Regions from separate parts of the Streptomyces bullii genome, predicted to be linked through region 3. Evidence: riboswitches for the same ligand, from Rfam matches in the RefSeq annotation. Region 3 holds a riboswitch; each other region holds the start of a gene.

Region 1 (10,420 bases), on a different contig from region 3:
CCCCGGACTCAACTCCGTGTACTGCTGCGGTATGACATGGCGCGGCGGCGCCTCCCCCGACCCGTAGGGGTCGTGCGGACGACGCCGCCAGGTCGACGGACGGCGGAGCGACGCCGAAGGCCCCGTCACGGGCACGGCGACCGGGCGGGGGCTATCCCGCGCGGTGCACCACCGCGTCGCACAGTTCCATCAGGGCCGCCTTCGCCGCGCCGTCGCGCAGGGGAGCCAGTGCGGCCCGGGCCTCCTCCGCGTACCGCACGGTGTCCCGGCGCGCCTGGTCCAGGGCCGGGTGGGCCCGCAGCCGGCGAAGGGCCTCGGCGTGGCGCTCGTCGTCGGTGAGGTCGGAGTCCAGCAGCTCGCACAGCGCGACGTCCTCGGCCAGCCCCAGCCGGGCCGCCCGCTCCCGCAGCCGCAGCACCGGGAGGGTCGCGATGCCCTCCCTGAGGTCCGTGCCCGGCGTCTTGCCGGACTCGTGGGAGTCGGAGGCGATGTCCAGGACGTCGTCCGCCAGCTGGAAGGCGACGCCGAGCCGCTCGCCGTACTGGGTGAGCACGTCCACGACCGTCTCGTCGGCGCCGGACATCATCGCGCCGAACCGGCACGACACCGCCACCAGCGAGCCGGTCTTGCCGCCCAGCACGTCCAGGTAGTGGTCGACCGGGTCACGCCCGTCCTGCGGCCCCGCCGTCTCCAGGATCTGGCCCGTGACCAGCCGCTCGAAGGCCACGGCCTGCACCCGCACCGCCTCCGGCCCCAGGTCGGCCAGGATCTGCGAGGCCCGCGCGAAGAGGAAGTCGCCGGTGAGCACCGCGACGGAGTTGCCCCAGCGGGTGTTCGCGCTGGGCACCCCGCGGCGTACGGCCGCCTCGTCCATCACGTCGTCGTGGTAGAGCGTGGCCAGGTGGGTCAGCTCCACGACCACCGCCGAGGGCACGATGCCGGGCGCGTACGGATCACCGAACCGCGCGGCGAGCATCACGAGCAGCGGCCGGAAGCGCTTGCCACCGGCCCGCACCAGATGCTGGGCGGCCTCCGTGATGAAGGGCACCTCGCTCTTGGTGGCTTCGAGCAGCCCTTCCTCGACAGCCGCCAATCCGGCCTGGACATCGGCTTCCAGAGCCTGGTCCCGCACGCTCAGCCCGAACGGCCCGACGACGGTCACGAGGGGTCTCCTGTCTGCTGGTGTCTACTGGCGGTTACACGGTTTGTCGATAGGTCGCTGCCATCACTCAAGTCAGCGTATCCGGTCACGTTTCGATCACCGCCAGCGCCCACTGTTACAGGACGGGCGGTATCGGATCACGCCCGTTATGTTTTTGATCAGTCGATAAGAACAGACATTTATCGACTTTCCAGTAAGTATCGCACCACGTCCCGGGCCGGTGCCGCGAACCCCCTCTCACCGCGCACGCATCTCCACTCACCCCGCCCGATTTGCCGCAAATGGCAAGCGAATTCCAGTAGATGGAGAATGCCCTCCGGGCTCGCGCGCAGTGAAGTAAGTCACTCACGCCTCACGCGCGTCATCACACGGCACACCGCCGTTTCACCTTCGCGGACACGCCAGTTGAACGTGGCGACCGCAAAGGATCAAGCACCCCAAATCCCCCACAGCAAGATCAACCAGCTTGAGCTGTGACATCGGCACTTGTTCCCGGCATGTGCTCTCGCATACGTTCCGGGCCTGCCGGGCGGACGCCGAATCCTGCCGCCGCCCGTGCCACCGACGACCACTTCACTCACGCACGGCAGGAGCGGGGGACCCAGGTAAGTCGCCGTACCGGTGCGTCGCGCCGGTACGGCTCGGGGTGAAGCCGCGCCCGCGGCCGGGCACCTCCCGCCCGAACCCGACAGCTCACCTCGCAGGCGTCGGAGAGGAACATCACCATGCTCGGACGAGGTAAGCACCGCCGCGTCAGAATCAATCCGCTCACCCGAGGTGTCCTGGCCGCCGGCACCGGCGGCGTGGCCCTCGCGCTCCCCCTGCTGGGCGCCACCGCCGCGCACGCCGTCCAGCCGGCCCAGACCGCGCCCGCCGCCGCGCAGTCCGCGCCCCAGGCGGCCAAGGCGCCCAAGTCCCTCACCTACACCGTGGTGAAGGGCGACACGCTCTACCGGATCGCCGACGAGTACGACGTGAACGGCGGATGGCGTCAGCTCTACAAGGACAACCGCAAGGCCGTCGGCGACGACCCGAGGGTCATCCACCCGGGCCTCGAACTGAAGGTCAGGACGGCCGAGGCGAACGCCGGCACCAAGGCGGACACCGCCAAGCCGGCCGTCGCCGCCAAGCCCGCCAAGTCCGCCACGCAGGCCGCCGGATCCGTCGCCCAGGCCACCACGGCCTCGGTGAAGACCTACGCCGACAACCTCGACGGCTGGATCCGTGAAGCGCTGGACATCATGGCGCAAAAGGGAATTCCGGGAACCTACGACGGCATCTACCGCAACATCATGCGCGAGTCGTCCGGCAACCCCCTGGCCATCAACAACTGGGACTCCAACGCCGCCGCCGGCACCCCGTCCAAGGGCCTGCTGCAGGTGATCGACCCGACCTTCCAGGCGTACCACGTGGAGGGCACGTCCTGGGACCCGTACGACCCGGTCGCCAACATCACGGCCGCCTGCAACTACGCGGCCCAGCGGTACGGATCGATCGACAACGTCAACGGCCCCTACTAGGCCGCGCCCCCGGGCCGCACGCCTCACCGGCCCCGCGCGTCGGGGAACAGTCGCTCGAGGACGACGGCGATGCCGTCGTCCTCGTTCGACAGGGTGATCTCGTCGGCGACCGCCTTGAGTTCGGGGTGGGCGTTGGCCATGGCGACGCCGTGGGCGGCCCAGTCGAACAGGGGGATGTCGTTGGGCATGTCACCGAAGGCGATGGTCCGCTCCGGGCTCAGCCCCAGGTGTTCGGCGGCCAGCGCCAGACCGGTCGCCTTGGTGACGCCGCACGGCTGGAGCTCGACGGTGCCCGGCCCCGACATGGTGACCGTCGCCAGGGACCCGACCACCGAACGCGCCGTCGCCGCCAACTCGTCGTCGGACAGGTGGGGGTGGCGCAGCAGCACCTTGCTGATGGGCGCGCACCACAGGTCCACGCGCCGCTCCACGCGCAGCGCGGGCAGCGTCGGGTGCGGCATCAGATAGCCGGGCTCGATGAGGGTGAGCCCGTCGACCCCGTCCTGGTCGACCGCCGCGTACACCTGCCCCACCTCGGCCTCGATCTTCTCCAGCGCGGTCTCGGCCAGCTCCCGGTCCAGGGTGACGGACCACAGCAGACGGTTCGCGCCGGCGTCGTACACCTGCGCGCCCTGCCCGCACACCGCGAGCCCCTCGCAGCCGAGGTCGTCCAGGAGCGGCCGCACGCGCGGCGCGGGGCGTCCTGTGACCACGAGGTGCCGGGCACCGGCGTCCGCCACCCTCGCGAGCGCGGCCAGGGACCGGTCGGAGAGGGTGTCGTCGCCGCGCAGCAGCGTTCCGTCCAGGTCGGTGGCGATGAGTGAATACGCGGTGGGAGCGGCCATGATCAGAGAATACGGACAACGCGGCGGTACGACTCATCGCCCGCCTCGCTCCCCAGGCCGCTCCCGGGAGGGGCGGTTTCCGGCATAGCCGGTTACCGGCCGGTTGAAGGTCTCTGCACCACTTGGCAACAACATGCTCCGCTACCTACCGTCGGGGCGGTCTCGGGCGGTACCTTCCATGTGTCCAGGGGGGACTTGATCGGGGGGTCAGGTTGAGCAGTGGACGCAGTGGCCGCATTCGCGTGCTGGGGCCCGAGGAGCTCGGCGAGGGGGAAAGGGAGCGCTGGCGCGAACTGCGCGCCGCTTCCGAGGCGCCGCGCAACCCGTTCATGGAACCGGAGTTCACCGAAGCCGTGGGCCGCGTACGCCCACAGGCCCGGGTCGCCGTGCTGTACGAGGGACTGGAGCCGGTCGGCTTCCTGCCGTACGAGCGGGGCCCGTTGGGGCAGGGCCGGGCGATCGGGCTCGGGGTGTCGGACTGCCAGGGCGCGGTGCTGCGCCCGGGCCTGCGCCCGGACACCGGGGCGCTCCTGCGGGCCTGCTCGGTGTCGAGCTACGCCTTCGACAACCTGGAGGCCGAGCAGCTGCTGTTCGTGCCGTACGCGGCCGAGGAGCACGCCACCTACGTCATCGACGTGGAGAAGGGCTACGAGACCTACGAGTCCGTGCTGCGCGCCCAGTCGCCGAAGTTCCTGAAGACCACGCTCGCCAAGGAGCGGCGGATGGGCCGCCAGGTCGGCGAGCCGCGGTTCGTGTTCGACGAACGCGACCCGGCCGCGCTGCGCACGCTCATGGAGTGGAAGTCGGCGCAGTACCGCCGGACCGGCCGCCGGGACCGGTTCGCGCAGGAGTGGATCACCCGGCTCGTGGCCCGGCTCGCCGGGACGCGGACACCGGAGTGCACCGGCACGCTCTCCGTGCTGTACGCCGCCGACCGTCCCGTCGCCGCGCACTTCGGGCTGCGTTCGGCCTCGGTGCTGGCCTGCTGGTTCCCGGCCTACGACCCGGAGTTCGCGAAGTACTCGCCGGGGCTGGTGCTGCACCTGCGGATGGCCGAGGCGGCGGCGGCCGAGGGCATCGGCACGCTCGACATGGGCCGGGGCGCGGCCGAGTACAAGGACGCGCTGAGGACGGGCGAACTTCCGGTGTACGAGGGGGCGGCGACGCGTCCGGGGGTGGGCGCCGCGCTGCACTGGCTGAGCCGCGAGCCCGCGCGCCGCGCGCACAGCTTCGTCCGCGGCCGGCCGCACCTCGCGTCGCTGGCCGCGCGGACTTTGAGGGGCGCGGCACGGCTGCGCAGGTCGTGAACATCGTGAACTTGTGAACGTCTGAGCGTCTGAACGTCGTGAACAAGGGGGAGGGGACATGTCTCGCATCACGCGGGCGCAGGAGGAGATACGGCGGTTCCTCGGCATCAGACCGGTGCAGGTCGCCGAGCTGGACATCGGCACCGGCACCGTCGGCCCCGGCCCAGGCAGCCCGCCCTTGACGCACGGCGAGGCGTTCGTGCTGGTGAGGAAAAGCGGGCGCCCGATCGGCACCCTGCTGGGGCACATACCGGAAGGCACGGACCCGAAGACCGCGCTGACAGCACTCGCGCACGAGCTGCCCGGGGGCGGGGCGGGAGCGGCGGTTGCGGGGGCCGCGGGGATGCGGGGAGCGACGGGAGGGGCGGAGGCCGCGGGAGCTGCGGGGACGTTCGGAGTGGCGGGAACGCCCGGAGCGGCGAGGGCTGTGGGCGTGGCCTCGGGAGGGGCCGGCGGCGAGCGGCCGGCGGGAGGGGGCGGGGGGAATCCCGGAGAACCCTCTGCCGCACCTGCCCACAAGCCCCCGTACACCACCGTCGTGGTCGCCACCCGTGAGCGTGCCGACCGGCTCGCCCGTGCGCTGGACTCGCTTCTCGCGCAGGACCACCCGCGCTTCGAGACCGTGGTCGTCGACAACGCGCCCGTGACGGGCGAGACGCGGGAGCTGGTCGAGCGGAAGTACGGCGAGCGCGTGCGGTACGTGTGCGAACCGGTACCCGGACTCGCCGTCGCGCACAACACGGGGCTGGCGACCGCCCGGGGCGAGGTCGTCGCCTTCACCGACGACGACGTCGTCGCCGACCCGCGCTGGCTCACCGAACTCACCGCGCCGTTCGCGACCGACCCCGGTCTCGGCTGCACAACCGGGCTGATCCTGCCCGCACGGCTGCGCACCCCGGCCCAGGTGCTGCTGGAGAGCCACGGCGGTTTCGCGAAGGGCTTCACCCCACGGACGTACGACCCCAAGGACCCGCCGCCCGACGAGCCGCTGTTCCCCTTCACGGCGGGCCGGTTCGGCTCCGGCGCGAACATGGCCTTCCGTACGGACGTGCTGCGTTCCGTCGGCGGTTTCGACCCGGCCACCGGCGCGGGAACGCCCGCCCGGGGCGGCGACGACCTCTACGGCTTCGTCCGCGTCCTGTCCGACGGCCACCGGCTGCGCTACACGCCGTCGGCGCTGGTGTGGCACCACCACCGGGAGACCTGGCGGGACCTGGAGGCCCAGGCGTACGGCTACGGCGCCGGCCTGACCGCCTACCTCACCGCAATCCTGGTCAACCGCCCCGCCCTGCTGCCCGCGTTCCTCGCCAGGCTGCCGCGCGGCCTCGCTCACGCCCGCGCGCTGACCGCCGTACGGGAGACGGACGGTGGCGGCGCGCCGGGCGGGCACGACACCCGGACCCACCCGTGGCCGCGCCGACTGTCGCGGCTCCAGCGCAGGGGAATGGTGTACGGACCGGTGGGCTATCTCCGGGCCCGACGCGCCCTGCGCGGTGCCGCTTCCCGGGGGTCGAGATGAAGACGTCGACGCGAGGGCACCCGGAAGGACCGGAGACCGGCAGAGGCCGGGAGGGCCGGGAAGGCCGGGAGAATGCGGCCGACGGCCGCAGCCCGGAGGACCGGCAGGCCCCCGCCAGCGTGCCCTCACCGTCCGCCGTCGCCCCCGCCATCCCCGTGTTCCTGTACCACGCCGTGATGGACGATCCGCCGCCCTGGATCGCGGAGTTCACGGTGACGCCGATCCAGTTCGCCGCGCACCTCGACGCCGTCGTCGGCAGCGGACGCACACCGGTCACGATCAGTGCCATAGCCGATCATCTCGCCGGCCGTGCGCCCCTGCCGCCCCGGCCCGTGCTGCTCACCTTCGACGACGGCTTCGCGGATCTGCCCGGCCCCACCGCCGAGGCCCTGGCCGAGCGTGCGCTGCCCGCCACCGCCTACCTCACCACCGGAGCCATCGCCCCGGGCGGACGCAGCCTGCTGCCGCCCGCCCCGATGATGACGCTGGCCCGCGCGGCGGAGCTGGAACGTTACGGCATGGAGATCGGCAGCCACACCGTCACCCACGCCCAGCTGGACACCCTGTCCGCCAAGGCCCTGTCGTACGAACTGCGTGCCTCAAAAGCCGAGTTGGAGGACGCGCTCGGCCACCCGGTCCGCCACCTCGCCTATCCGCACGGCTACAACAGCCCGCGGGTGAGGGCGATGGCGGCCCGGGCCGGCTACGAGACGGCGACCGCCGTACGGCACGCGCTCAGCTCCGACCGGGACGAGCGCTACCGCATCGCCCGGCTCATCGTGCGGCGCGGCCACACGCTCGCCGACGTCGAGGGCTGGCTGGCGGGCGAGGGCGCCCGGGTCGCGCCGTACCGCGACGGACCGAAGACGGTCGGCTGGCGGTGGTACCGCCGGGCCCGCGCCGTCGTCCACGGCCCCGTCTTCGCCGGGTGAGCCGGAGATGCGGCTCCGTCGGCTCCGTCGGCTCCGTCGACTCTGTCGATTTTGATGTGAAAAGCAGAGGTAATTCCTATACTTGGCCCGGGGGAGGGGAGTCTCAGCGTGCAGCAACATGTGCCTGTACCGACCGCTGAGAGCAGCGTGCTGCCCACCCCCGAGCTCGCGACCGGACCGGGGCGCCCGCCCACCCGCGGTGACCGCAGCCCCTGGCGGATCCCGCTGCGTCCGCCCGACGCCGGCCTGCTGACGCTGCTGCTCGCCGCCGGGCTGTGGGTGTACGCGCTGCCCCGCATCGGTTTCCGGGAGATGGGCGACTACGGCCTGCTGGACCGCCTCCCCGCCACCTACTACCTCGCGTTGCTGGTCCTCACCGCGGGCTTCGTCCTCAGTCTGCGGCGCGCGGGCACCGCCCCGTGGTGGCCGGCCGCGCACTGCGCCGCGCTGCTGTTCGCGCTCAAGGCACCACCGGCGGTGCTGTACGACGCGGTGCGCTACCCGTGGGCCTCCAAGCACGACGCCGTCGTCGACACGATGCTCGCCAACGGCGAACTGCGGCCGCACGCGGCGCTGTCGGGCAACATGTCCGCGTACGACCAGTGGCCCGGCTTCTTCACGCTCAACGCCGGCCTGGTGCGCGCCTTCGGCGTGGAGAGCGCCGCCGCGTACGCCAACTGGGCGCCGATCGTCCTCGGCCTGCTCATGATGCCGGTGCTCGTCCTGATCTACCGCACCTTCTGCCACGACTGGCGGCTGGTGTGGACCGCCGTCTGGATCTTCCAGCTCGCCAACTGGGTGGGCCAGGACTACTTCGCCCCGCAGGGGCTGGCGTACCTGCTGCACCTGACGGTCATCGCGGTGGTGCTGCGGCACTTCGTACGCCCCGGCTCCGCCGGACGGCTGCGCGACCGTACCTTCCGCGACCCCGCCGCCGCTCCCGTGCCGCCGCCCACGGGAAACAGGCAGCGCGCGGTGTGCGTGGTGATGCTCGCCCCGCTGATCGCGGCCGTCAACGCCACGCACCAGCTCACCCCGGTGATGCTCTGCATCTGCCTGCTCGCGCTCAACCTCACCCGCCGCTACCGCAACTACGGGCTGCTGGTCGTCGCCGGGCTGCTGATGCTCACCTGGGACCTGACGATGGGGCGGCCGCTGTTCGTCGAGACGCTGTCCACCCTCAGGGACTCCCTCGGCGAGTTGACGCAGAACTCCCGCGCCGGGTACGCGGGTCAGCTCACCGGACCCGGCCCCGAACTCGCGGGCACCGCCAACGTGCTGATGGTGCTCGCCGTCGCCGCACTCGCCGGGGCCGCCGTCGTACTGCGGCGCCGGCTCACCCGCAGCGCGCTGCCGCTGCTGCTGGTCTCGGCGGCTCCGGTGCCGCTGTTCGCCGTCAACGACTACGGCGGGGAAATGCTCTTCCGCGTCTACCTCTTCGGACTGCCCGGTGCGGCCTTCTTCGCCGCCGCCGCGCTGGTGCCGGCCGTCGAGGGCACCCACCGCAGCCGGGCCAAGGCCCTGCGGCGCAAGGCCGCCGCCGTCGCCCTGCCGGCCGTCCTGCTGGTGCTGCTGGCCGGCTTCATGCCGTCGTACTACGGCAAGGAGAAGATGTACTACACGCCGCCCGAGGAGACGGCGCTGGTCACCCGGGCCCTCGACAACGCCCCCGACGGCTCGCTGATCCTCGCCACCAGCGGTTCCTTCCCGCAGGCGCTGCACCGCTACGACCGTCTCGAGCACTGGTTCTTCGCCGAACAGGAGCTGCCCGAGAACGAGAAGATGCTGAAGGACCCGGCCGGTTACCTCGCCGACGGGATCCCGCCGGGAACCAGGGCGTACGTCGTCCTCACCCGCACCCAGGACGTCTACACCGCCGGAGAGGGCCTGCTGCCGGCCGGCGGCTTCGAGACCCTGCGTTCGAAGCTGTCCGCCTCGCCGCTGTTCCGGACCGTCGAAAGCCATCCGTACGGCGTCGTTCTGGAGTACCGCCCGGCCACCCGACGAACGACCACAAGGTGATCTAAGTGACGTTGCAGGTCAGTCAGAGCAGTCAGGTCAGCCGGACCAGCCAGATCAGTCGGTTCCGTCAGGTCTGTCCGGTCAGTCACGTCAGGCCGGCGCGTCCGGTCAGGCCGGCGAGTCGGGTCGGTCCGGCCAGTCCGGCCAGGCTGGTCAGGGCGGCGAGTCGGGTCGGTCCATGAGCACCGCGGGTACCGAGGACATCGAGAAGAGCGAGGAGGCCAAGGGCTTCCGGGTCACCCCGACGCAGCTGAGGATCCTCGTCGCCGCTTCCGGCTGGCTCGCGCTGGCCGCCACCGCCGTGCCGGGACCGTCCCCGCTGCGCTGGATCCCGGTGCTGCTCTTCGTCCTGTTCGGGCCGGGCTGCGCGGCGCTGTATCCGCAGCCGGGCGGGCTGGCGCCCGGTGCCCGGCTGGAGGCCGTCGCGCTCGCCGCGCCCGTCAGCCTCTCGCTCGGCGTGCTCACCGCCACCTCGCTCTTCCTGGTCGAGGGCTTCTCGACGACCGCCTTCCTCGTCTCGCTCGCCGTCTTCACCACGGTCACCGCGGCCCTGCCGGGACTGCCGCTGCCCGCCGCGCGGCGCGGCGCGGCCGAACGCGCCAAACGCAGGCCTTCCGGAGGTAGTGGCACGTGACGAGGTCGCACCGGCTGCGCAGGTCGTCCGGATGGCGCGGGATGAGGGAGACGGGACGCGTGAGGCGCACGTACACGGCCGTCGTCCTGGTGGCAGTGGCCGCGCTGATCGCCGGGCTCGGCATCTGGGCCGGCAACTCGCGGGACCAGGACTCGTCCGGGGACGCCACACCCGGCAACGCGGCCTCCGGCGCGATGCCCACAGGCCCCTGCGCCCCCACCGACACCCTGGTGCCACCGTGCGGCGCCTGGTGGGGCGCCTATGTGCCGTACGCCGCGAACGGCTCCCTCAAGGACGCCGTGCTCGGCTTCGAGAAGCGGATCGGCCGCAGGCTCGACCTCGTGTACAACTACCACGACATGTCGGGCTCCGAACTCGACGGGCAACTGCTCACGCCCGACGAACGGGACCTCGGCGAGGACCGGCTGCTCATGCTGGCCTGGGAGTCCACCGTCTGGACCGAGCCGCACCACGCGGGC
Region 2 (10,032 bases), on a different contig from region 3:
CCGTACTCGAAGCTGATGGAGGAGCGGATCGTCTTCCTCGGCACGCAGATCGACGAGACGTCGGCGAACGACGTGATGGCCCAGTTCATGCACCTCGAACACCAGGCCCCCGACCGGGACATCTCGCTGTACGTCAACTCCCCCGGCGGCTCGTTCCACGCGATGGCGGCGATCTACGACACGATGCGGTACGTCACCTGCGACGTGGAGACGATCTGCCTGGGCCAGGCCGGCGCGGCCGCCTCCGTGCTGCTGGCGGCGGGCACCCCTGGCAAGCGATTCGTACTGCCTGGCGCCCGCCTGGTGCTCCATCAGCCCCGGCTGCCCGAACCGGTGCGCGGGCAGGCGAGCGATCTGGCGATCCAGGCCGACGAGCTGACGCGCGTTCGGGCCCGGATGGAGGACCTGCTCGCGCGCCATACGGGCCGGACGCGCGAGCAGGTCAGGGCAGACATCGAGCGGGACAGGATCCTCGACGCCGAGGAAGCGGTCGAGTACGGCCTGGCCGACCGGGTCGTCCCCAGCCGCAAGGGCGCGCAGCCCGGCCCCGCCGCGAAGTGAGCCGCCGATGCTGCCACCGGAACTGCCGCCCCTGCCCGCCCTGACGCGCGCCGAGGCGGAGTTGATCGATCGTTACCTCGACGTGGTCGACCTGCTCGGCCGCATCAACCCGGCGCTGCCCGGTGACACCTACCGCGGACTGCGGGCCGCACAGGCGCTGGTCACGAAGGCGGTCGCCCTGCGCGACGCCCTGGCCGTGATGCACCAGCGCGGCGAGAGCGAACTGCACGCCGCCACGCTGGCCCGGGCACTGCGGGTGCTGGACGGCGAGCGGCGCACCGCGCGCGTCACCCTCCCCCCGGAGTCCGGAATCTGACGGTCCCCCACCGGGTCCGGACGCCCGTCCCGTGGACGTCGCGTCCGGACCCGAGACGAAACGGGCTGAACGGCGTACCCCCTTTGGGAGTATCCCTAGCTACTTTTTTCGGCCCTCCGGGCTTGCGCACCCCGCCTGACCCGGGGACGGAACGGGGTATTCCGTCGCTGGTCCGAGGCTCCCCGAGTCTCTGGACGGTGACTCGAACACGAGGGTGTCCACCCGAACGGGTGAGTGGTGAGTAACAACACAAATCCCCGGTTGCGTTGGGATTTTCCGACATCCATGGGTGAAGATCCCTGTCTGACGACAAGCCCCCGCCACCGCGGCGGGGCGGTCCGGGCGGACGCCGAGTCCTGCCGCCGCCCGGATGACCGGTCGACAGGAGTGGATCGGCAGGAGTGGAGGACCCAAGCATGACGGGCCGCCGGAGCGTCAGTTCCGAGCAGTCCTTGGGGTGAAGCCGCGAGCTCGCTCGCGGCCGGGCAACTTCGCCAGCCCGAATCCGACAGGTCATCCTTCACAGGCGGCTGACGAAGGGTTGCGCATGACTGCGCTCAATCGTGTCCCGTCGCTCATGGCCCGGGCCGGTACGGCCTCGGCCCTGACCATCGCCGCCGTGGGCGGCTCGATCGTGGCCCCCGGCTTCACCTCGGAGGCCCAGGCCGCCTCGCCCGCGACGAAGGCACTTCAGGTCGCGGCCTCGAAGAAGGGCTCGCCCTACAAGTGGGGCGCCACCGGACCGCACAGGTTCGACTGCTCGGGGCTCACGCTCTACTCGTTCAAGAAGGCAGGCAAGAAGCTGCCGCGCACGGCGGCCCAGCAGTACAACAAGACGCGCCACATCTCCTCGACGAACCGCAAGGCCGGGGACCTGGTGTTCTTCCACTCGGGCCGCAACGTCTACCACGTCGGCATCTACGCGGGTAAAGGCAGGATCTGGCACGCACCCAAGTCCGGGGACGTGGTGCGGCTGCAGAAGATCTGGACCAAGAGCGTCTGGTACGGCCGGGTGAAGTGATCCACTGATCGACTGATCCGTGCGGGCGGCAGCACATCGGGGTGCCGCCGCCCGCACGGGGCACGACGGCCCGCCCGGGGCATGACCGCCCCACCCGGGGCATGACGGCCCCGCCCGGGCGTGACGCTCCACGGGCACGACGGCCCGCACGGCACGACGGCGCACGGGCGTGACACGGGCTCAAGTGGTTACCCGTCACCGCATGGCCGAGCACCGTCCCTGCACCGCACGCAACGAGACGCCGCTGGAGAGAGCCGACCGCAACTTCGTCGAACTCCTCCAGGAACTGCGCGTCACCCAGACGGGCGTACAGATCCTCTTCGCCTTCCTGCTGTCGCTGGCCTTCACCTCCCGCTTCGGAGAACTCGACACGGTCCAGCGCGCCACCTACGTCACGGCTCTCCTGCTGGCCGTCCTCGCCGCGGCGCTCTTCACCGCGCCGGCCGCGCTGCACCGCTCGCTGTTCCAGCAGGGCGCCAAGCCGCGCATCGTGCAGGTCTCCTCGCGGCTGGCCACCGTCGGTCTGGCCGTGCTGGTGTTCGCCTTCAGCGGCTCGGTCATGCTGGTCGTGGATGTGACGACCGGCCGGGCCGGCGGCCTCGCCGCGGGTGCGGCGACCTTCCTGGTCTGTGTCGGCCTGTGGGGACTGCTCCCCCGGCTCGTACGACGCGCGGGCCTGGGCGAGGAGGGGCGCGAGAGCGAGCAGGACACCGAACCGGCGCACAGCACCGTCAGGCTGCCCCGGCCGTCGGTTCGAGGAGGAGAGCCGCGCCGAGAACCGTCAGTGCGGTACCGGTGACGCCTTCGACGACCCGTCCGGCCCGCGGGCCGCGCAGCCACCGGCCGAGGCGGTCCACCAGCAGCGCCACCACGGGGAACCACACCAGGGCGAGTACGACCACGATCAGCGCGAGCAGCAGCGTCCGGGGCACGGCGGGACTGCCCGCCGGCACGAACTGCGGCAGCAGGCTGAGGAACGTGATCGGGGCCTTGGGGTTGAGGGCGTTCGTCACGAAGCCCTGCCGCAGGGGCCGTGCCGCGGACCCGCCGTCGTCCTGAACGGCCCCGGTCCGCGGCCGCCGCAGTGACCACAGGGTTCGTACGCCCAGGTACAGGACATAGGCGCCGCCCAGCAGTCGGAGCGCGTGGAAGAGCGCCGGCACGGCCGTCAGCACCGCAGCGACCCCCGCCACCGCCAGCGCCGTGTGCACGAGCAGCCCGGCCGCGATGCCGAGCGCGCACGCGACGCCGGCCCGACGGGAGACCAGGGCGTTGCGCACGACCACGGTGAAGTCGGCGCCCGGCATCGCGATCATGCCCGCCGCGACACCCGTGAACGTGATGAGCTGTGCGTCCATGCGCCCAGCCTGCCGGGACCCGGCCTTCAGAAGGTATGTCGAATATGCTGCCCAGCCCTTAAGCGATTCTTTGGGCTGCGGAGGTCCGGCATGTACGACCCGACCCGACTGGCCGCGCTGGTCGCCGTCGCCGAGGCCGGCTCGATCACCCGGGCCGCCGAACGCCTCGGCTACACTCCGCCCGCGCTCTCCCAGCAACTGGCCAAGCTGGAACGGGAGGCGGGCACGGCCCTGCTGGTCCGCCACCACAGAGGGACGCGGCTGACGGGCGCGGGCGAACTGCTGGTGACACGGGCCCGGCGGGTGCTGGACGAACTGGAGCGGGCCCGGCACGAACTGGCACGGCTGACCGGCCTCACGGGCGGCACCCTCCGGCTCGGCACCTTCCAGACGGCGGGCATCCACCTGCTGCCGCCGGTGCTCAGCGCGTTCCGCCGGGCGCATCCGGACGTGGCACTCACCGTCGCCGACTACGAACCGCCGGCCGGCATCGCCGCGGTCGCCGCCGGCGAGATCGACCTGGCGCTGACGCACACGTACCAACCGCCGATCCGGCCCCGCTTCCCGCCACCGTGCGCGCGGAACCCGTGCTGGTCGAGGAACTGGTGCTGGTGACCGCCCCCGGTCATGTCCTCACCGGCGGTACGTCCCGGCTGCCTCTGGCGGAGCTCGCCGGGCAGCCGCTGATCAGCATGGCACCGGACCATCCCGCCCGGCAGGGCGTCGAGACGGCGCTGGCCCGGGCCGGGGCCGCCCCGTCGGTGGTGGTCGCCACCCCCGGGTACGCGCTGGTGTGCGCGCTGGTCAGTGCGGGCCTGGGAGTCGGAGTCGTACCGGAGATGGTGGCGCGGACGGCGGCCACCCCGGTCGGTACGCGCCCGCTGGATCCGGGAGAGCTGCGCCGTACGATCGCGGTCGTCCACCGTGCCGAGGAAGCGGCACCGGCCGCCGACGCCTTCCGGGCCTTGTTGCGCGGCGCGTTCGGCCGTGCCCGGCAGACCCACCCGGCGTGAAGCCCACGGTTGCTGCCCGTAGGACCGGGCATCCGTGGCCCTACGGTTCCTGCCGGCCGACCGTCGGGACCGGCTCCGCCGGGGTGCTCCACGGCAGTTCGATGGAGACGGTCTTGCCGCCCTCGCGGGTGGGGCGGACGCGCAGTCTTCCACCGCACTCCGCGGCCAGACAGCGGATGATCACCATGCCGCGGCCGTTGTCCTGCTGGACGGCGGCGGGCAGCCGCTTGGGGAAGCGCGGGTGGCTGTCGGTGACGCCGACGCGCAGCCGTTCGTCGCGGTCGAGGGCCACGGCCACCGTGAAGGTCGGCGACTGGCCGAGGGTGTGCTGGACGGCGTTGGTGGCGAGTTCGGAGACGATGAGCCGGATGGTGTCGGACACTTCCGTGCCCGCCGCGAGGCCCCACTCCGCCAGCGTGCCCACCACATAGGCACGAGCGGCGGAGACCGAGGCGGGATCGCTCGGCAGAGTGACGGATGCTTCCAAATGGTCTGCCATGGCGACGTCGTCCCTTTCCCACGGGACCGCAGTCCGACACGGAGCGGAAGGTTCGAGTACGGTCCCGGACTGGTGCTTCGCCCGCCAGACTGCCATCACCACGCCGGTGAAGGACGGCGATCCACCAAGATATGCATATATCTGTCGCTCAAAGCGGTGAACTCTGCGACGCGAGACCGTATTTGGGCGCCTCATAAGGAGTAAGGAGGAGCGCATGCAACACGGTCCCGCGGTGCGCCGCCGGAAGCTGGGCGCCGAACTGCGCGCGCTGCGCACCTCGGCAGGGCTCACCAGTGGCGAGGCGGCCCGATTGGTGGGATGGCACCAGTCGAAAGTGAGCCGCATCGAAACCGGCACCAGCGGTGTGAAACCGGCCGATGTGCGGTTACTGCTCGACGCGTACGGAGTGAGCGACTCCCAACTACGGGAGTTGCTGATGATGTTGGCGGGATCCGACGACACCGGCGGTCGGCATCACTGGTGGCACGCGTACCGGGGGGTGCTGCCGCCGACCTACCGCGACTTCATCAGCCTGGAGTCCCAGGCCAGCGCGATGCGCACGCTGGAGACCACCGTCGTCCCCGGGTTGTTGCAGACGCCCGAGTACGCGCGGGCGGTGACGAGGGCCGCGGTGGAGGGCCTGTCGGAGGAGCGGCTCGACACGCTGGTGGAGGTGCGGCTGGCGCGGCAGGACGTGCTGCGTGCCGATCGGCCACTGGTGCTGAACGCCGTGCTGGACGAGGCGGTGCTGCGCCGGGAGGTCGGGGGTCCAGGGGTCATGGCCCGGCAGCTGACGCGGCTGGTCGAGGCGGCTCGGCTGCCCCAAGTCCGGCTCCAGGTGCTGCCGTTCGCCGCCGGCGCGCACATCGGCGTCACCGGGCCTTTCGTAATCTTCTCATTTTCGAACACTTCTGATCTGGATGTTGTCGTACTCGACCACTTGACGAGTAGCCTCTATCTCGAACGGAAAGAAGACCTCCAGGCCTACACGGAGGCCTTCAACGCCCTTCAGATCCACGCCCTTTCGCCCGAGGAATCGTTGGATTTCATCGCCGGGACAGCTGCCGGCGCGTAAGGAGGCACCATGCGTGCACTGCCTCGGACCATCCCTTCCAGCACCGAACTGCACGACGTGCGGTGGCTGCGCAGCAGCTACAGCACCGGCGCGAACAACTGCGTCGAGACGGCCCGTCCGGCCTCCGGACCGTGGGCCGGACTGCTCGCCGTGCGCGACTCCAAGGACCCGGCCGGCCCCGCGCTGCTCTTCTCCCCCGACAGCTGGGCGGAGTTCACGGCGGCGATCGGCTGATCCCCGACCGGTCCGGTCGGCCCGACCGGTCGCTCAGGCCGACCGGTCGCTCAACCTGAAACCGCCCCTCGACCCCATCTGTCCGTCAGCCGCGAGGCACGGCCGTGCACGCCGACTCATGGCCGCGTTTCGCCGATCACCCGTACAGCGCGTGCGATCTGCTCCCCGGAGAGGTCCGCACGGGCGGTCAGTCTCAGCCGTGAGATGCCGTCGGGCACGGAAGGAGGTCGGAAACAGCCCACGGCCAGCCCGGCCGCACGGCACTCGGCCGCCCATCGCACGGCCCCCTCCGGGGAGGGCGCGCGCACGGAGACGACCGCGGCGTCCGGACGGACCGCCTCCAGACCGGCGGCGGTCAGCCGGGCGTGCAGGTCGGCCGCCACCGCGCGCGCCCGCGCCGCCCGCTCCGGTTCGCGGCGCAGCAGCTTCAGCGCCGCCAGGGCACCGCCCGCCGCCGCCGGGGCGAGGCCCGTGTCGAAGATGAACGTGCGGGCCGCGTTGACCAGATGGTCGATGACCCGGGCGGGGCCGAGGACGGCTCCGCCCTGGCTGCCGAGCGACTTGGACAGCGTGACCGTCACGACGAGGTCGTCGGCGCCGGCGAGCCCCGCGGCGTGCGGGGCTCCTCGGCCGCCGTCGCCGAGCACGCCCAGGCCGTGGGCGTCGTCGACCACCAGTCCCGCGCCGTGCTCCCGGCACGCCTCCGCGAGTGCGGCGAGCGGGGCCGCGTCGCCGTCGACCGAGAAGACCGTGTCGGACACGGCGATCGCGGGCCCGTCGTGCGTGCGCAGGGCCTTGCGCACGGCATCCGGTTCGGCGTGCGCCACGACCTGCGTGCTGCCCCGGGCCAGTCGGCAGCCGTCGATCAGTGAGGCGTGGTTGCCGACGTCGGAGACGATCAGCGAGCCGTGCGGCGCCAGCGCGGTGACCGCGGCGAGGTTGGCCGCGTAGCCGGAGGAGAAGACGAGGGCCGCCTCGGCGCCGCAGAAATCGGCCAGTTCCCGTTCCAGCTCGGTGTGCAGTTCGGTGGTGCCGGTGACCAGCCGGGAACCGGTCGCGCCGCCGCCCCAGGTCCGCGCGGCCCGTGCGGCGCCCTCGGTGACCTCCGGGTGGCGGGCCAGACCCAGGTAGTCGTTGCTCGCCAGATCGAGGAGCGGAGAGTCGGCCGGGCGCGGGCGCAGAGTCCGTACGAGGCCGGCGCGGCGGCGCAGTTCCGCCTGCTCGTCGATCCAGCCGAACACCATGGGTCCTCCGGGGGAATTTGTAGGCAGTGCACAGACACTAGCGGCCTGGTCGGCAGGCCAGGATGTGGCAATACCCACACGTCGAAGCGCCTGTGTTGTGCGAAGTCTCCTTGGCCCGGGACGGGTCCGTACGACAGGATCAGCTCCCATGGACCTGCTGAAGACGCTGGTGGACAAGGGGCTGCGGCGCGAGCTGCCGACCCGCGAGGAGGCGCTGGCCGTCCTCGCGACTTCCGATGACGACCTGCTCGATGTGGTGGCCGCGGCCGGGAAGGTGCGCCGGCACTGGTTCGGCCGACGGGTGAAACTCAACTACCTCGTCAACCTGAAGTCCGGCCTGTGCCCGGAGGACTGCTCCTACTGCTCCCAGCGGCTCGGTTCCAAGGCCGACATCCTCAAGTACACCTGGCTGAAACCCGAGGAGGCGTCCCAGGCCGCGGCGGCCGGGCTCGCCGGGGGCGCCAAGCGGGTGTGCCTGGTGGCCAGCGGCCGGGGTCCGACCGACCGCGACGTGGACCGGGTCTCCGAGACCATCAAGGCGATCAAGGAGCAGAACGAGGGCGTCGAGGTGTGCGCCTGTCTCGGGCTGCTCTCCGACGGCCAGGCGGAGCGGCTGCGCGAGGCCGGCGCGGACGCCTACAACCACAACCTCAACACGTCCGAGGCGACGTACGGGGACATCACGACCACGCACACCTACGCCGACCGGGTGGACACGGTCCACAAGGCGCACGCGGCCGGGCTGTCCGCCTGCTCCGGGCTGATCGCGGGCATGGGCGAGAACGACGAGGACCTGGTGGACGTGGTCTTCTCGCTGCGTGAGCTGGACCCGGACTCGGTTCCGGTCAACTTCCTGATCCCGTTCGAGGGCACCCCGCTGGCCAAGGAGTGGCACCTCACCCCGCAGCGCTGCCTGCGCATCCTGGCGATGGTCCGCTTCGTCTGCCCGGACGTCGAGGTGCGCATCGCGGGCGGCCGCGAGGTTCATCTCCGTACGATGCAGCCGCTCGCCCTGCACCTGGCCAACTCGATCTTCCTCGGCGACTACCTCACCAGCGAGGGCCAGGCGGGCAAGGCCGACCTGGAGATGATCGCGGACGCCGGGTTCGAGGTGGAGGGCACCGACCAGGTGACGCTGCCCGAGCATCGCGCCGCCGGCGGATGCCACGAGGGCGGCGGGTGCGGCTCGGGCCAGGACGGCGGAGTCTGCGGCCCCGCACCTGCGCCGCGTGTCGACGAGCCCAGGCCCGACCTGGTCGCCGTACGCCGCCGGGGCGCCGGAACGGATCTCGCGCCCAATGCCTGAGCTGAGCGTGCCCGAGCTGCTCGCACTGGACCGGCGGCATGTGTGGCATCCGTACGGCCCCATGCCCGGCCGCCAGGAGCCGCTCGTCGTGGAGTCGGCGAACGGCGTGCGCCTGAAGCTGGCCGACGGCTCGGGCGAGCTGGTCGACGGCATGTCGTCCTGGTGGTCGGCGATCCACGGCTACAACCACCCGGTGCTCAACGAGGCCGCGCACGAGCAGCTCGGGCGCATGAGCCATGTGATGTTCGGCGGGCTCACCCACGAGCCCGCCGTACGGCTCGTGAAGCACCTTGTCGACATGTCGCCCGACGGGCTGGAGCACGTCTTCCTCGCCGACTCCGGGTCCGTGTCGGTCGAGGTGGCCGTCAAGATGTGCCTGCAGTACTGGCGTTCGCTGGGCCGTCCGGGCAAGCAGCGGCTGCTGACCTGGCGCGGCGGCTATCACGGCGACACCTGGCAGCCGATGTCGGTGTGCGACCCCGAGGGCGGGATGCACCAGCTGTGGACCGGTGTGCTCCCGCGCCAGGTGTTCGCCGGACCGCCGCCCGCCGAGTACGAGGAGCCGTACGCCGACCATCTGCGCGAGCTGATCGGACGGCATGCCGGTGAGCTGGCCGCGGTCGTGGTCGAGCCGGTGGTGCAAGGGGCGGGTGGGATGCGGTTCCACTCCCCCGCCTATCTGCGGGTGCTGCGCGAGGCGTGCGACGCCCACGACGTCCTGCTGGTGTTCGACGAGATCGCCACCGGGTTCGGGCGGACCGGCGCGCTGTTCGCGGCGGAGCACGCGGGTGTGGCGCCCGACGTGATGTGTGTGGGCAAGGCGCTGACCGGCGGCTATCTGACCATGGCGGCGACGCTGTGCGCCTCCCGGGTGGCCGAGGGCATCTCGCGGGGCGAGGTTCCGGTGCTCGCCCACGGGCCGACGTTCATGGGCAATCCGCTGGCGGCTGCCGTCGCCTGCGCCTCCATCGAGCTGCTGCTGGGCCAGGACTGGCGCGCGGAGGTCAGGCGGATCGAGACGGGCCTGCGGGAGGGCCTCGCGGCGGCCTCGGATCTTCCCGGTGTGAAGGACGTACGCGTCCTGGGAGCCATCGGGGTCGTCCAGCTGGACCACCCCGTGGACATGCGGGCCGCCACGGAGGCCGCCGTCCGCGAGGGCGTGTGGCTGCGGCCGTTCCGGGACCTGATCTACACGATGCCGCCGTACGTGACGGGCGACGCGGACGTGGCGCGGATCGCGCGCGCGGTGTGCGCGGCCGCGCGGGAGGGATGACATGCCGGTACTGGTGATCACGGGGACGGGCACGGAGATCGGCAAGACGGTCGTGACGGCCGCCGTCGCCGCGACCGCGCTGGCGGCCGGCCGGTCGGTGGCCGTGCTGAAGGCGGCGCAGACGGGTGTGGG
Region 3 (10,420 bases):
GCCTCGGTGCCGAGCGTGAGGCCCTGACCGCGCGCGAGCAGCCCGCCGATCAGCTGGGCGGCGCCCTTCTCGTCGATGTCCTCGTACTCGGGCACCTTGCCGGGGTCGGCGGCCTCGCGTCTCCACTGGGCGTACGTCACGGCCTGGGCGAGGGCGCGGACGGCGCGTTCGGCGGCGGGGTAGGCGGGGATGAGGTGGGCGCCTTCGGGGGCCTGGACCGCGGTGGTCATCCGCTCCCCGGGACGGAAGGGGTGGTCGGGGGGTGCCACGACGGCCTGCGGCGCGGTGCTCGCCGCGGCGGACAGCGCCTGGGCGAGGCCGCCGAGCTCCACGTGGACCACCAGCACCGGCTTGGAAGGGACGGCGGCGGCGGCCGACCGCAGCGCCTCCGCGAGCGCGGCGTCCCCGGCCGAGCCCTCCCCCACCGTCGGTATCGCCGTCACGACCACCGCGTCGCACGTGTCGTCGGCCAGCGCCCTGGACAGGGCCGCGTGGAAGTCCGCCGGTGCGGCGGCCGTGGTCAGGTCCAGCGGGCGGTGCGGTCGCAGGCCCTCGGCGAGGCACGCGTCGTAGGTGAGCAGTCCCAGCGACTCGGAGTTGCCCAGGATCGCCACGCGGGGGCCGGCGGGCAGGGGCTGGCGCGCGAGCAGCAGGCCCGCGTCGACCAGGTCGGTGATGGTGTCCACCCGGATCACCCCGGCCTGCCGCAGCAGCGCCGAGACGGTCGCGTGCGGCAGCCGCGTCGCGCGTACGGCGTGACCCTGGGGTGCCGCCCCGTGGCGGGCGCCCTGGACGACGACCAGTGGCTTGGCGGCGGCCGTGCGGCGCGCGAGGCGGGTGAACTTGCGGGGGTTGCCGATGGACTCCAGGTACATCAGCACGACGTCGGTGTCGGGGTCCTCGTACCAGTACTGGAGGAGGTCGTTGCCGGAGACGTCGGCCCGGTTGCCGGAGGAGACGAAGGTGGACACGCCGGTGAAGCCGGTGACGCCTCCGCCGCGCCGGTGCAGCCGGGACAGCAGGGCGATGCCGATCGCGCCGGACTGGGCGAACAGGCCGATGCGGCCCGGTCGCGGCATCTCCGGGGCGAGGGAGGCGTTGAGCCGCACCCCAGGTGAGGTGTTGATGATCCCGAAGGCGTTCGGCCCGATGAGGCGCATGCCGTACGCGCGTGCGTGCCGGACGAGGGCCCGCTGGCGCTCGCGTCCCTCGGGCCCGCTCTCGGCGTACCCGGCGGAGACCACGACGAGCCCCTGCACGCCGTGCTCGCCGCACTCGGTGACCACCTCGGGGACGCGCTCGGCCGGCACGGCGACGACGGCGAGGTCGACGGGCCCCTCGATGTCCCGCACCGAGCGGTACGCGGGCACCCCGTCGAGCTCCTTCAGGCCCTCGGGGAAGGCGTGGTTCACGGCGTGCAGCCGGCCGGTGAACCCGGCGTCCCGGATGTTGTCCAGCACGCTGCGGCCCACGCCGCCGGGGGCGCGGCCGGTGCCGATGACGGCGACCGAGCCGGGCGCGAGGAGCCGCTGCACGGACCTGGCCTCGGCGCGCTGCTCGCGCGCGTACTGCACGGCCAGGGAGCGATCGGTGGGTTCCAGGTCGAACTCCAGGCGGACCACGCCGTCCTCGAAGCTGCGCTTCTGGGTGTACCCGGCGTCCGTGAACACCTTGATCATCTTGGTGTTGGCGGGCAGCACCTCGGCGGCGAAACGGCGGATGCCGCGTTCCCGGGCGACGGCAGCGATGTGCTCCAGGAGGGCGGAGGCCACGCCCCGCCCCTGGTGGGCGTCCTGCACGAGGAAGGCGACCTCGGCCTCGTCGGCAGGGGCCGACGCGGGCATTCCGTCGGAGCCGATCCGGTCGTAGCGTACGGTGGCGATGAACTCGCCGCCGACCGTGGCCGCGAGTCCCACCCGGTCCACAAAGTCGTGGTGCGTGAAGCGGTGGACGTCCTTGGCGGACAGACGCGGGTAGGGCGCGAAGAAGCGGTAGTACTTCGACTCGTCCGACACCTGCTCGTAGAAGCTGACCAGACGGTCTGCGTCATCAACGGTGATGGGGCGGATGCGTGCGGTGCCGCCGTCGCGCAGCACCACGTCGGCTTCCCAGTGGGCGGGGTACTCGTGCCGGTCCGACGAGGTCTGCATGGGCCCCAGAGTACGGCTCGCGTCCGACAACGGCGCGAGGCAGTCTGTGGAGGACGGAAGTTCGGGCCGAGGCCGCGGCCCGACCGCCACCATCCGGAGAAGGCGTACACCCGGTACGCCCGTTCCGGCCCAGGTTCACGTGTGGGAAACTGGTCTAGACAACCCTGAACACCTGAAGGGCAGCAACACATGGCTGAGCGCCGCGTCAACGTCGGCTGGGCCGAGGGCCTCCACGCCCGCCCCGCCTCCATCTTCGTCCGAGCCGCCACGGCCGCAGGCGTCCCGGTGACGATCGCCAAGGCAGGCGGTACCCCCGTCAACGCGGCCTCCATGCTGGCCGTCCTGGGCCTCGGCGCCCAGGGCGGCGAGGAGATCGTCCTCGCCTCCGACGCCGAGGGCGCGGACGCCGCCCTGGACCGGCTGGCCAAGCTGGTCGCCGAGGGTCTCGAGGAGCTTCCCGAGACCGTCTGAGCCGACCGCGGCAGCACGGTGAGCCGCGTCGCCCTTCCCGGGCGGCGCGGCTCCGCCGTTTTCCGGGTCCACACCACCGGGGTTTCCGCCCTGGGTTTCGCCGCTGGGTCGCCGCCGACTTCACGGAGTCGACTTTCTCGGACAGGCTTTACGGAACCGGCTTCACACCGGCCGGGCAAACCGCCGGAATTCAAGAGACACGAAGAAAAGGGCAGCGGAAAGAGACCCCGCCGAATAACCTCTTCTTTGTATACGGCCCCCGTGTTAATGCCGCAGGCTCGGCGTGTTTACGGGATGTTGCGCTTTCCTCACGCGGTCTCCGCCGGAGGAGAAACGCAGCCGGTGCGCGGAGCTCGCGCGCTCGGCGTGCAGCGCCGTGAGCGCCCGGGCGCGCTCGCTGTCGCCGCGGGCCACGGCGTCCACGATCGCCCCGTGCTCCGTCCAGGACCCTACGGGGTCGGTGGGCGCCTCCACGGCGTACATCCAGGCGATCTTGTGGCGCAGCTGGGTCAGCACCGACGTCAGCGCGGGGCTGCCGCAGGCCTGGGCGAGCGTCTCGTGGAACCAGCCGCCCAGGGAGCGCAGATCCTCGCTGTTGCCCCTGCGGGCACGCTCCTGGCCCAGCCTCACCAGGCCGCGCAGCACCTTCAGATGGGCCTCGGTGCGGCGCTGGGCGGCACGGGAGGCGCCGAGCGGCTCCAGGAGCACGCGCATCTCCAGCAGGTCGGCGGCCTCCTCCTCGGTGGGTTCCGCCACGCACGCGCCCGCGTGCCGCCGGGTCACCACGAAACCCTCGGCCTCCAGGGTGCGCAGGGCCTCCCGGACGGGGACGCGGGAGACGCCGTAGCGGCGCGCGAGGAGTTCCTCGGTGAGCCGGCTGCCGCGCTCGTGGACACCCGCGACGATGTCGTCGCGGATCGCCGTGCATACCGAGTGCGCCGGAATACGCATGACCGACCTCCGCCTTAATCCCCGTGAAACGTCGACGATGGACGCGTGTTCCGTGACTCTATTGCAATGAGCCGGAATTTCCGACGGCGGGCCGGAATCCATGGATATTTTTTGGACAGTCGGCCGTCCCGAAACGGCGAAAGCCCCGGCTCGGGGAGCCGGGGCCTTGCCGTACGGACCGTACGGGTCAGAGGTCGACGCCGTGCGCGCGGAGGTAGGCGACGGGGTCCATGTCGGAGCCGTACTTCTGGCTCGTCCGGGCCTCGAAGTGCAGGTGCGCGCCGGTGACGTTGCCGGTCGCGCCGGACAGACCGATCCGTTGGCCGGGGGTGACCTGCTGGCCCACCGAGACGCCGATCGACGACAGGTGGCCGTACTGCGTGTACGTGCCGTCGTGCATCTTGATCACGACCTGGTTGCCGTACGCCCCGCCCCAGCCGGCCTCGACGACCGTGCCCATGCCGACCGCCTGGACGGGGGTGCCGCTGGCGGCGTGGAAGTCGACGCCCGTGTGGCTGCCGGAGGACCACACGGCGCCGCCGGCCTTGTAGCCGGTGGAGACGTAGGAGCCGGCGATGGGCGGCACGAACGTGTTCAGGCGCTTGCGCTCTGCCTCGCGGGCGGCGCGCTCCTTGGCCTCACGGGCCCGCTCGGCGGCCTCGGCCGCCTGCCGGCGGGCGGCCTCCTCGGCCTTCTTGCGGGCGGCGGCCTCCTCGGCGGCCTGCCGCTGGGCGGCGGCCTGCGCGTCGATCTGGTCGGCCACGGCGTCGCCGATGGTGATGACCGGGGTGAGGCCGGTCTGCTCGGCGGCGGGCTCGGCGGCGAACGCCGGGGCCGCGACGGTGCCGACGACGCCGGTGGTGGCCAGGGCCGCGACGCCGGCCGCGCGGGCGGTGCCGCGCTTGATGCGGGTGGGACGACGGTGCTTCCCGGTGGCGCGCGTGAACGCCATGAAGTGTGCTGGTCCTTTCCTTCCCTCTCGCCTACCGGGTTAGCTGACGGGTTCGGAGCAGGAAGGTCTCCTACGGACCCCCTCGCGGCTCGCGCGGGCGTCCGATTCACCCCAGGGACTGCTGATGGGTCCCCGGCTCCCCTGGCTCGCGCCGTACGGGGACTCGGCGATGACTGTCCGCTGCCGCGGGTGCGGCGCACTGCCTGACGGACAGCCCGGACGAAGCTAAACGGGACGAGTTTCAATCCCCAAACGGATCGCGGCTTTTGTAGCGCATCCCACAGGGCAGACAGGCCGCCTCCGCCCCAATTCGGGCATAAGGGGGCCCTGGTGACGTTCACGCCACCAGGGCCTCACGCGCGCGTGCCGCTACTCGGCGGACACCACGGTGACTTCACCGATGCCGAGGGCCTCGACCGGCTCCTTGATCTCGCTCGCGTCGCCGACGAGGACGGTCACCAGACGGTCCACCGGGAAGGCGCTCACGGCCGCCGCGGTGGCCTCCACGGTGCCGGTCGCGGCGAGCTGCCGGTACAGCGCTGCCTGGTAGTCGTCGGGCAGGTGCTGCTCGACCTGGTCCGCCAGCGTGCTCGCGACGGCCGCCGCGGTCTCGTACTTCAGCGGCGCCACACCCACCAGGTTCTGCACGGCGACATCGCGCTCGGCGTCGGTGAGCCCCTCCGCGGCGAGCGTGCGCAGCACCGTCCACAGGTCCTGCAGCGCGGGGCCGGTGTTCGGGGTGTCGACGGAGCCGCTGATGGCCAGCATCGCCGCTCCCGTGCCCTCCGGGGAGGACCTGAGGACCTGGGCGAACGACCGCACCCCGTAGGTGTAGCCCTTCTCCTCGCGCAGGACGCGGTCCAGGCGGGAGGTGAGGGTGCCACCGAGGCAGTACGTGCCGAGGACCTGCGCGGGCCACACGCGGTCGTGCCGGTCGGGACCGATGCGGCCGATCAGCAGCTGCGTCTGGACGGCGCCGGGGCGGTCCACGATCACGACCCGCCCGGTGTCGTCGGCGGTCACCGGCGGCACCGGCCGCGGCTCGCTCTGGGAGCCGGTCCAGGAGCCGAGCGTGTCGCCGAGCAGCGCGTCGAGGTCGATGCCGGTGAGGTCGCCGACGACCACGGCGGTGGCCGTGGCGGGGCGCACGTGCTTCTCGTAGAAGGCGCGTACGGCCGCGGCGTCGATCTTCGCGACCGTCTCCTCGGAGCCCTGGCGCGGGCGCGACATGCGCGAGCCCGCCGGGAACAGCTCCTTGGAGAGCTCCTTGGCGGCACGGCGGGAGGGGTTGGCCAGCTCGTGCGGGATCTCGTCGAGGCGGTTGCGGACGAGCCGTTCGACCTCGCTGTCCGCGAACGCGGGCGCCCTGAGGGCGTCGGCGACCAGGCCGAGCGCCTTGGCGAGCCGCGAGGCGGGCACCTCCAGGCTGAGGCGCACACCGGGATGGTCGGCGTGCGAGTCCAGGGTGGCGCCGCAGCGCTCCAGCTCGGCGGCGAACTCCTCGGCGGAGTGCTTGTCGGTGCCCTCCGAGAAGGCCCGCGCCATGATCGTGGCGACGCCGTCGAGGCCGGCGGGCTCGGCGTCCAGGGGCGCCTCCAGCAGGACCTCCACGGCGACGACCTGCTGGCCGGGGCGGTGGCAGCGCAGGACCGTCAGGCCGTTGTCGAGCGCGCCGCGCTCGGGCGCCGGAAACGCCCACGGCTTGGGCTCGCCCGCCCGCGGCTGGGGGTGGAACTCCATCGTGGCGAGCTCGGTCACTTCGCCGCCTCCTCGTTGTCGTCGGTGGCTTCCACGGTCGCCGCGGACTCCGGGTCTTCGGTGCCTTCCACGTCCTCGGCGTGCTCCGGGGTGATCGGCTCGTAGACGAGCACCGCCCGGTTGTCGGGCCGCAGGCGCGCCTGGGCGATCTCCCGGACCTCCTCGGGCGTCACCTCCAGCACGCGCTGGACGGCGGTGAGGGCGAGCTGGGGGTCGCCGAACAGCACCGCGTACCGGCACAGTTCGTCGGCGCGGCCGGCGACCGTGCCGAGCCGGTCGAGCCACTCGCGCTCCAACTGGGCCTGAGCGCGCTCCATCTCCTCCGGGGTCGGGCCCTCCTCGGCGAACCGGGCGAGTTCCTCGTCGATGGCGGTCTCGATGACGGGCACCTCCACGTCGCCGGAGGTCTTCACGTCCAGCCAGCCCAGGGAGGGTGCCCCGGCCAGCCGCAGCAGGCCGAAGCCGGCCGCGACCGCCGTACGGTCCCGCCGCACGAGCCGGTTGTACAGACGGGAGGACTCGCCGCCGCCGAGGATGGTGAGCGCCAGGTCGGCCGCGTCGCACGCGCGCGTGCCGTCGTGCGGGAGGCGGTAGGCGGCCATCAGGGCACGGGCCGGGACCTCCTCCTCGACGACCTCGCGCAGCTGCTCGCCGATGACGTCGGGCAGCGTGCCGTCCCGTGGCGCGGGCTTGCCGTCGTGGCCGGGGATGGAGCCGAAGTACTTCTCGATCCAGGCGAGGGTCTGCTCCGGGTCGATGTCCCCGACGACCGACAGCACCGCGTTGTTGGGCGCGTAGTAGGTGCGGAAGAACTGGCGGGCGTCCTCCAGGTTGGCCGCGTCCAGGTCCGCCATCGAGCCGATGGGCGTGTGGTGGTACGGGTGGCCCTCGGGGTAGACCAGGGCGGTCAGCTTCTCGAAGGCGGTGCCGTAGGGGACGTTGTCGTAGCGCTGTCGGCGTTCGTTCTTGACGACGTCCCGCTGGTTCTCCATCGACTCGTCGTCCAGGGCGGCGAGCAGGGAGCCCATGCGGTCGGCCTCCAGCCAGAGGGCGAGCTCCAGCTGGTGGGCGGGCATGGTCTCGAAGTAGTTGGTCCGCTCGAAGCTGGTGGTGCCGTTCAGCGAGCCGCCGGCGCCCTGGACGAGCTCGAAGTGGCCGTTGCCCTTCACCTGGGCGGAACCCTGGAACATGAGGTGCTCGAAAAGGTGAGCCAGGCCGGTACGCCCCTTGACTTCGTGGCGTGAGCCGACGTCGTACCAGAGGCACACCGCCGCGACGGGGGTCAGGTGGTCCTCGGAGAGCACCACGCGCAGGCCGTTGGCCAGGCGGTGCTCGGTCGCTGTCAGGCCCCCGGAGCCTGCCTGGGCTGTGGCCGTGTGACCCATGGGCATGTACGTCCCTTCGATCGCGGTGACGGTCGTCGAAACCGCCGTTTTCCTGCCGGTCCTGCCACTGTATGCAAGCGCGCGGAGCCCCGGTGAAGTTCCCGGGCGGCGTACGCCGACAGCGAGAACGGGGTTACGGCGCGCGAGGGCGTAGCCTTCGGCAGTGCCGGGCCCGGCGGCCGACGCCGGGTCCCCGGCCCGCGTTGTCAGTGGCTCGGTCCACAATGGTCCGCGTCAGATCCCCGTCAACCGCTTCAGCAAGGAGCCGGCAGCGATGGCCCGCCGCAGCACGAAGACCCCGCCGCCCGACGACTCGTACGAGGAGAAGATCCTCGACATCGACGTCGTCGACGAGATGCAGGGCTCCTTCCTCGAGTACGCGTACTCGGTCATCTACTCCCGCGCCCTGCCGGACGCCCGCGACGGCCTGAAGCCGGTGCACCGCCGCATCGTCTACCAGATGAACGAGATGGGGCTGCGTCCCGAGCGCGGCTACGTGAAGTGCGCCCGGGTCGTCGGCGAGGTCATGGGCAAGCTGCACCCGCACGGTGACGCGTCGATCTACGACGCCCTGGTGCGCATGGCCCAGCCCTTCTCGATGCGGGTCCCGCTCGTCGACGGCCACGGCAACTTCGGCTCGCTGGGCAACGACGACCCGCCGGCGGCCATGCGGTACACCGAGTGCCGGATGGCCGAGGCCACGGGCCTGATGACGGAGTCGATCGACGAGGACACCGTCGACTTCCAGCCCAACTACGACGGCCAGGAGCGCGAGCCGGTGGCGCTGCCCGCCGCCTTCCCGAACCTGCTGGTCAACGGGGCCTCGGGCATCGCGGTCGGCATGGCCACGAACATGCCTCCGCACAACCTGCGGGAGGTGATCGCGGCGGCCCGCCACCTGATCCGGCACCCGAACGCCGATCTCGACGCCCTGATGAAGCACGTCCCGGGCCCCGACCTGCCCACCGGCGGCCGGATTGTCGGCCTGGCCGGCATCCGGGACGCGTACGAGACGGGCCGCGGCACGTTCAAGATGCGCGCGACCGTCACCGTGGAGACCGTGACGGCGCGCCGCAAGGGCCTGGTCGTCACGGAGCTGCCCTTCACGGTCGGCCCGGAGAAGGTCATCGCCAAGATCAAGGATCTGGTGGGCTCGAAGAAGCTGCAGGGCATCGCCGACGTCAAGGACCTCACCGACCGGCAGCACGGCCTGCGCCTGGTCATCGAGATCAAGAACGGCTTCGTGCCGGAGGCGGTCCTGGAGCAGCTGTACAAGCTGACGCCGATGGAGGAGTCCTTCGGCATCAACAACGTGGCCCTGGTGGACGGCCAGCCGCTCACGCTGGGCCTGAAGGAGCTCCTGGAGGTCTATCTCGACCACCGCTTCGACGTCGTACGACGGCGTTCGGAGTTCCGCCGGGGCAAGAAGCGCGACCGCCTGCACCTGGTCGAGGGTCTGCTCACGGCGCTGCTCGACATCGACGAGGTCATCCGCCTCATCCGCTCCAGTGAGAACTCCGCGCAGGCCAAGGAGCGCCTGATGGGGCACTTCTCGCTGAGCGAGGTGCAGACGCAGTACATCCTCGACACGCCGCTGCGCCGTCTCACCAAGTACGACCGCATCGAGCTGGAGGCGGAGAAGGACCGGCTGAACGCGGAGATCGAGGAGCTGACCCGGATCCTGGAGTCGGACGCGGAGCTGCGCAAGCTGGTCTCCTCGGAACTGGCCGCCGTCGCCAAGAAGTTCGGCACCGACCGGCGCACGGTCCTGCTGGAGTCGGCCGGGGCCACGGCCGCCACCGTTCCGCTCCAGGTGGCGGACGACCCGTGCCGGGTGCTGCTGTCCTCCACGGGTCTGCTGGCGCGCACGGCCAACGGCGAGCCCTTCCCGGAGGACGGCGCCGCCAAGCGCGTCAAGCACGACGTGATCGTCTCGGCGGTCCCGGCCACGGCCCGTGGCGAGGTGGGCGTGGTCACCTCGGCCGGCCGCCTGCTCCGGGTGAACGTGATCGACCTGCCGCAGCTCCCCGAGGAGATGCCGAGGCCGAACCTGTCGGGCGGCGCCCCGCTGGCGGAGTTCGTCTCCCTGGAGGACGACGAGGACGTGGTGTGCCTGACCACCCTCGACGAGTCCTCGCCGGGCCTGGCGCTCGGCACGGAGCAGGGTGTCGTCAAGCGCGTGGTGCCCGACTACCCGGCCAACAAGGACGAGCTGGAAGTGATCACACTCAAGGAGGGCGACCGGATCGTCGGCGCGGTCGAGCTGCGCACCGGCGAGGAGGACCTGGTCTTCATCACCGACGACGCCCAGCTGCTGCGTTTCCAGGCGTCCCAGGTCCGGCCGCAGGGCCGCCCGGCGGGCGGGGTGGCGGGCATCAAGCTCGCCGAGGGCGCGAAGGTCATCTCCTTCACGGCCGTCGACCCGGCGTCGGACGCGGTCGTCTTCACGGTCGCCGGATCGCGCGGCACGCTGGACGACTCCGTGCAGACGACGGCCAAGCTGACGCCGTTCGACCAGTTCCCGCGCAAGGGCCGGGCCACCGGCGGGGTGCGCTGCCAGCGGTTCCTGAAGGGTGAGGACTGCCTGTCCCTGGGCTGGGCGGGCCCGGCCCCGGCCCTCGCCGCGCAGAAGAACGGCTCCCCGGCCGAGCTGCCCGACCCCGACCCGCGCCGCGATGGCTCGGGCGTCTCGCTGCCGAAGACGGTGGCGGTGGTGGCGGGGCCGGTCTAGGAGGTGCTTTGCGGATCACGTC

Evidence for each region. Region 3 has a riboswitch for cyclic di-AMP ahead of ACFPZJ_RS11860 (M23 family metallopeptidase). Riboswitches for the same ligand answer to the same signal wherever they lie in the genome.
Region 1: linked by a shared signal. The riboswitch ahead of ACFPZJ_RS31255 (transglycosylase SLT domain-containing protein) and the one ahead of ACFPZJ_RS11860 (M23 family metallopeptidase) in region 3 are both predicted to bind cyclic di-AMP.
Region 2: linked by a shared signal. The riboswitch ahead of ACFPZJ_RS06715 (C40 family peptidase) and the one ahead of ACFPZJ_RS11860 (M23 family metallopeptidase) in region 3 are both predicted to bind cyclic di-AMP.

The regions. Positions count from the first base shown of each region.
Region 1 is NZ_JBHSNY010000012.1:122,329-132,748, reverse strand. It holds gene ACFPZJ_RS31260 (polyprenyl synthetase family protein) at 152-1,162, opposite strand; cyclic di-AMP (ydaO/yuaA leader) riboswitch at 1,727-1,884, shown strand; gene ACFPZJ_RS31255 (transglycosylase SLT domain-containing protein) at 1,888-2,682, shown strand; gene ACFPZJ_RS31250 (HAD family hydrolase) at 2,706-3,527, opposite strand; gene ACFPZJ_RS31245 (GNAT family N-acetyltransferase) at 3,770-4,834, shown strand; gene ACFPZJ_RS31240 (glycosyltransferase family 2 protein) at 4,893-6,353, shown strand; gene ACFPZJ_RS31235 (polysaccharide deacetylase family protein) at 6,530-7,285, shown strand; gene ACFPZJ_RS31230 (hypothetical protein) at 7,406-9,307, shown strand; gene ACFPZJ_RS31225 (hypothetical protein) at 9,486-9,941, shown strand; gene ACFPZJ_RS31220 (glycoside hydrolase family 26 protein) at 9,983-10,420, shown strand, end outside.
Region 2 is NZ_JBHSNY010000002.1:572,613-582,644, forward strand. It holds gene ACFPZJ_RS06705 (ATP-dependent Clp protease proteolytic subunit) at 1-561, shown strand, start outside; gene ACFPZJ_RS06710 (hypothetical protein) at 569-877, shown strand; cyclic di-AMP (ydaO/yuaA leader) riboswitch at 1,228-1,421, shown strand; gene ACFPZJ_RS06715 (C40 family peptidase) at 1,425-1,898, shown strand; gene ACFPZJ_RS06720 (DUF6328 family protein) at 2,101-2,697, shown strand; gene ACFPZJ_RS06725 (LysE family translocator) at 2,630-3,256, opposite strand; partial or broken gene ACFPZJ_RS06730 (LysR family transcriptional regulator) at 3,347-4,269, shown strand; gene ACFPZJ_RS06735 (ATP-binding protein) at 4,310-4,768, opposite strand; gene ACFPZJ_RS06740 (helix-turn-helix domain-containing protein) at 4,983-5,843, shown strand; gene ACFPZJ_RS06745 (DUF397 domain-containing protein) at 5,853-6,077, shown strand; gene ACFPZJ_RS06750 (8-amino-7-oxononanoate synthase) at 6,194-7,321, opposite strand; gene bioB (biotin synthase BioB) at 7,470-8,627, shown strand; gene ACFPZJ_RS06760 (adenosylmethionine--8-amino-7-oxononanoate transaminase) at 8,620-9,900, shown strand; gene bioD (dethiobiotin synthase) at 9,902-10,032, shown strand, end outside.
Region 3 is NZ_JBHSNY010000004.1:112,004-122,423, reverse strand. It holds gene ACFPZJ_RS11875 (bifunctional acetate--CoA ligase family protein/GNAT family N-acetyltransferase) at 1-2,150, opposite strand, end outside; gene ACFPZJ_RS11870 (HPr family phosphocarrier protein) at 2,340-2,621, shown strand; gene ACFPZJ_RS11865 (GntR family transcriptional regulator) at 2,886-3,572, opposite strand; gene ACFPZJ_RS11860 (M23 family metallopeptidase) at 3,760-4,524, opposite strand; cyclic di-AMP (ydaO/yuaA leader) riboswitch at 4,538-4,703, opposite strand; gene ACFPZJ_RS11855 (M16 family metallopeptidase) at 4,894-6,282, opposite strand; gene ACFPZJ_RS11850 (M16 family metallopeptidase) at 6,279-7,673, opposite strand; gene ACFPZJ_RS11845 (DNA gyrase/topoisomerase IV subunit A) at 7,942-10,398, shown strand.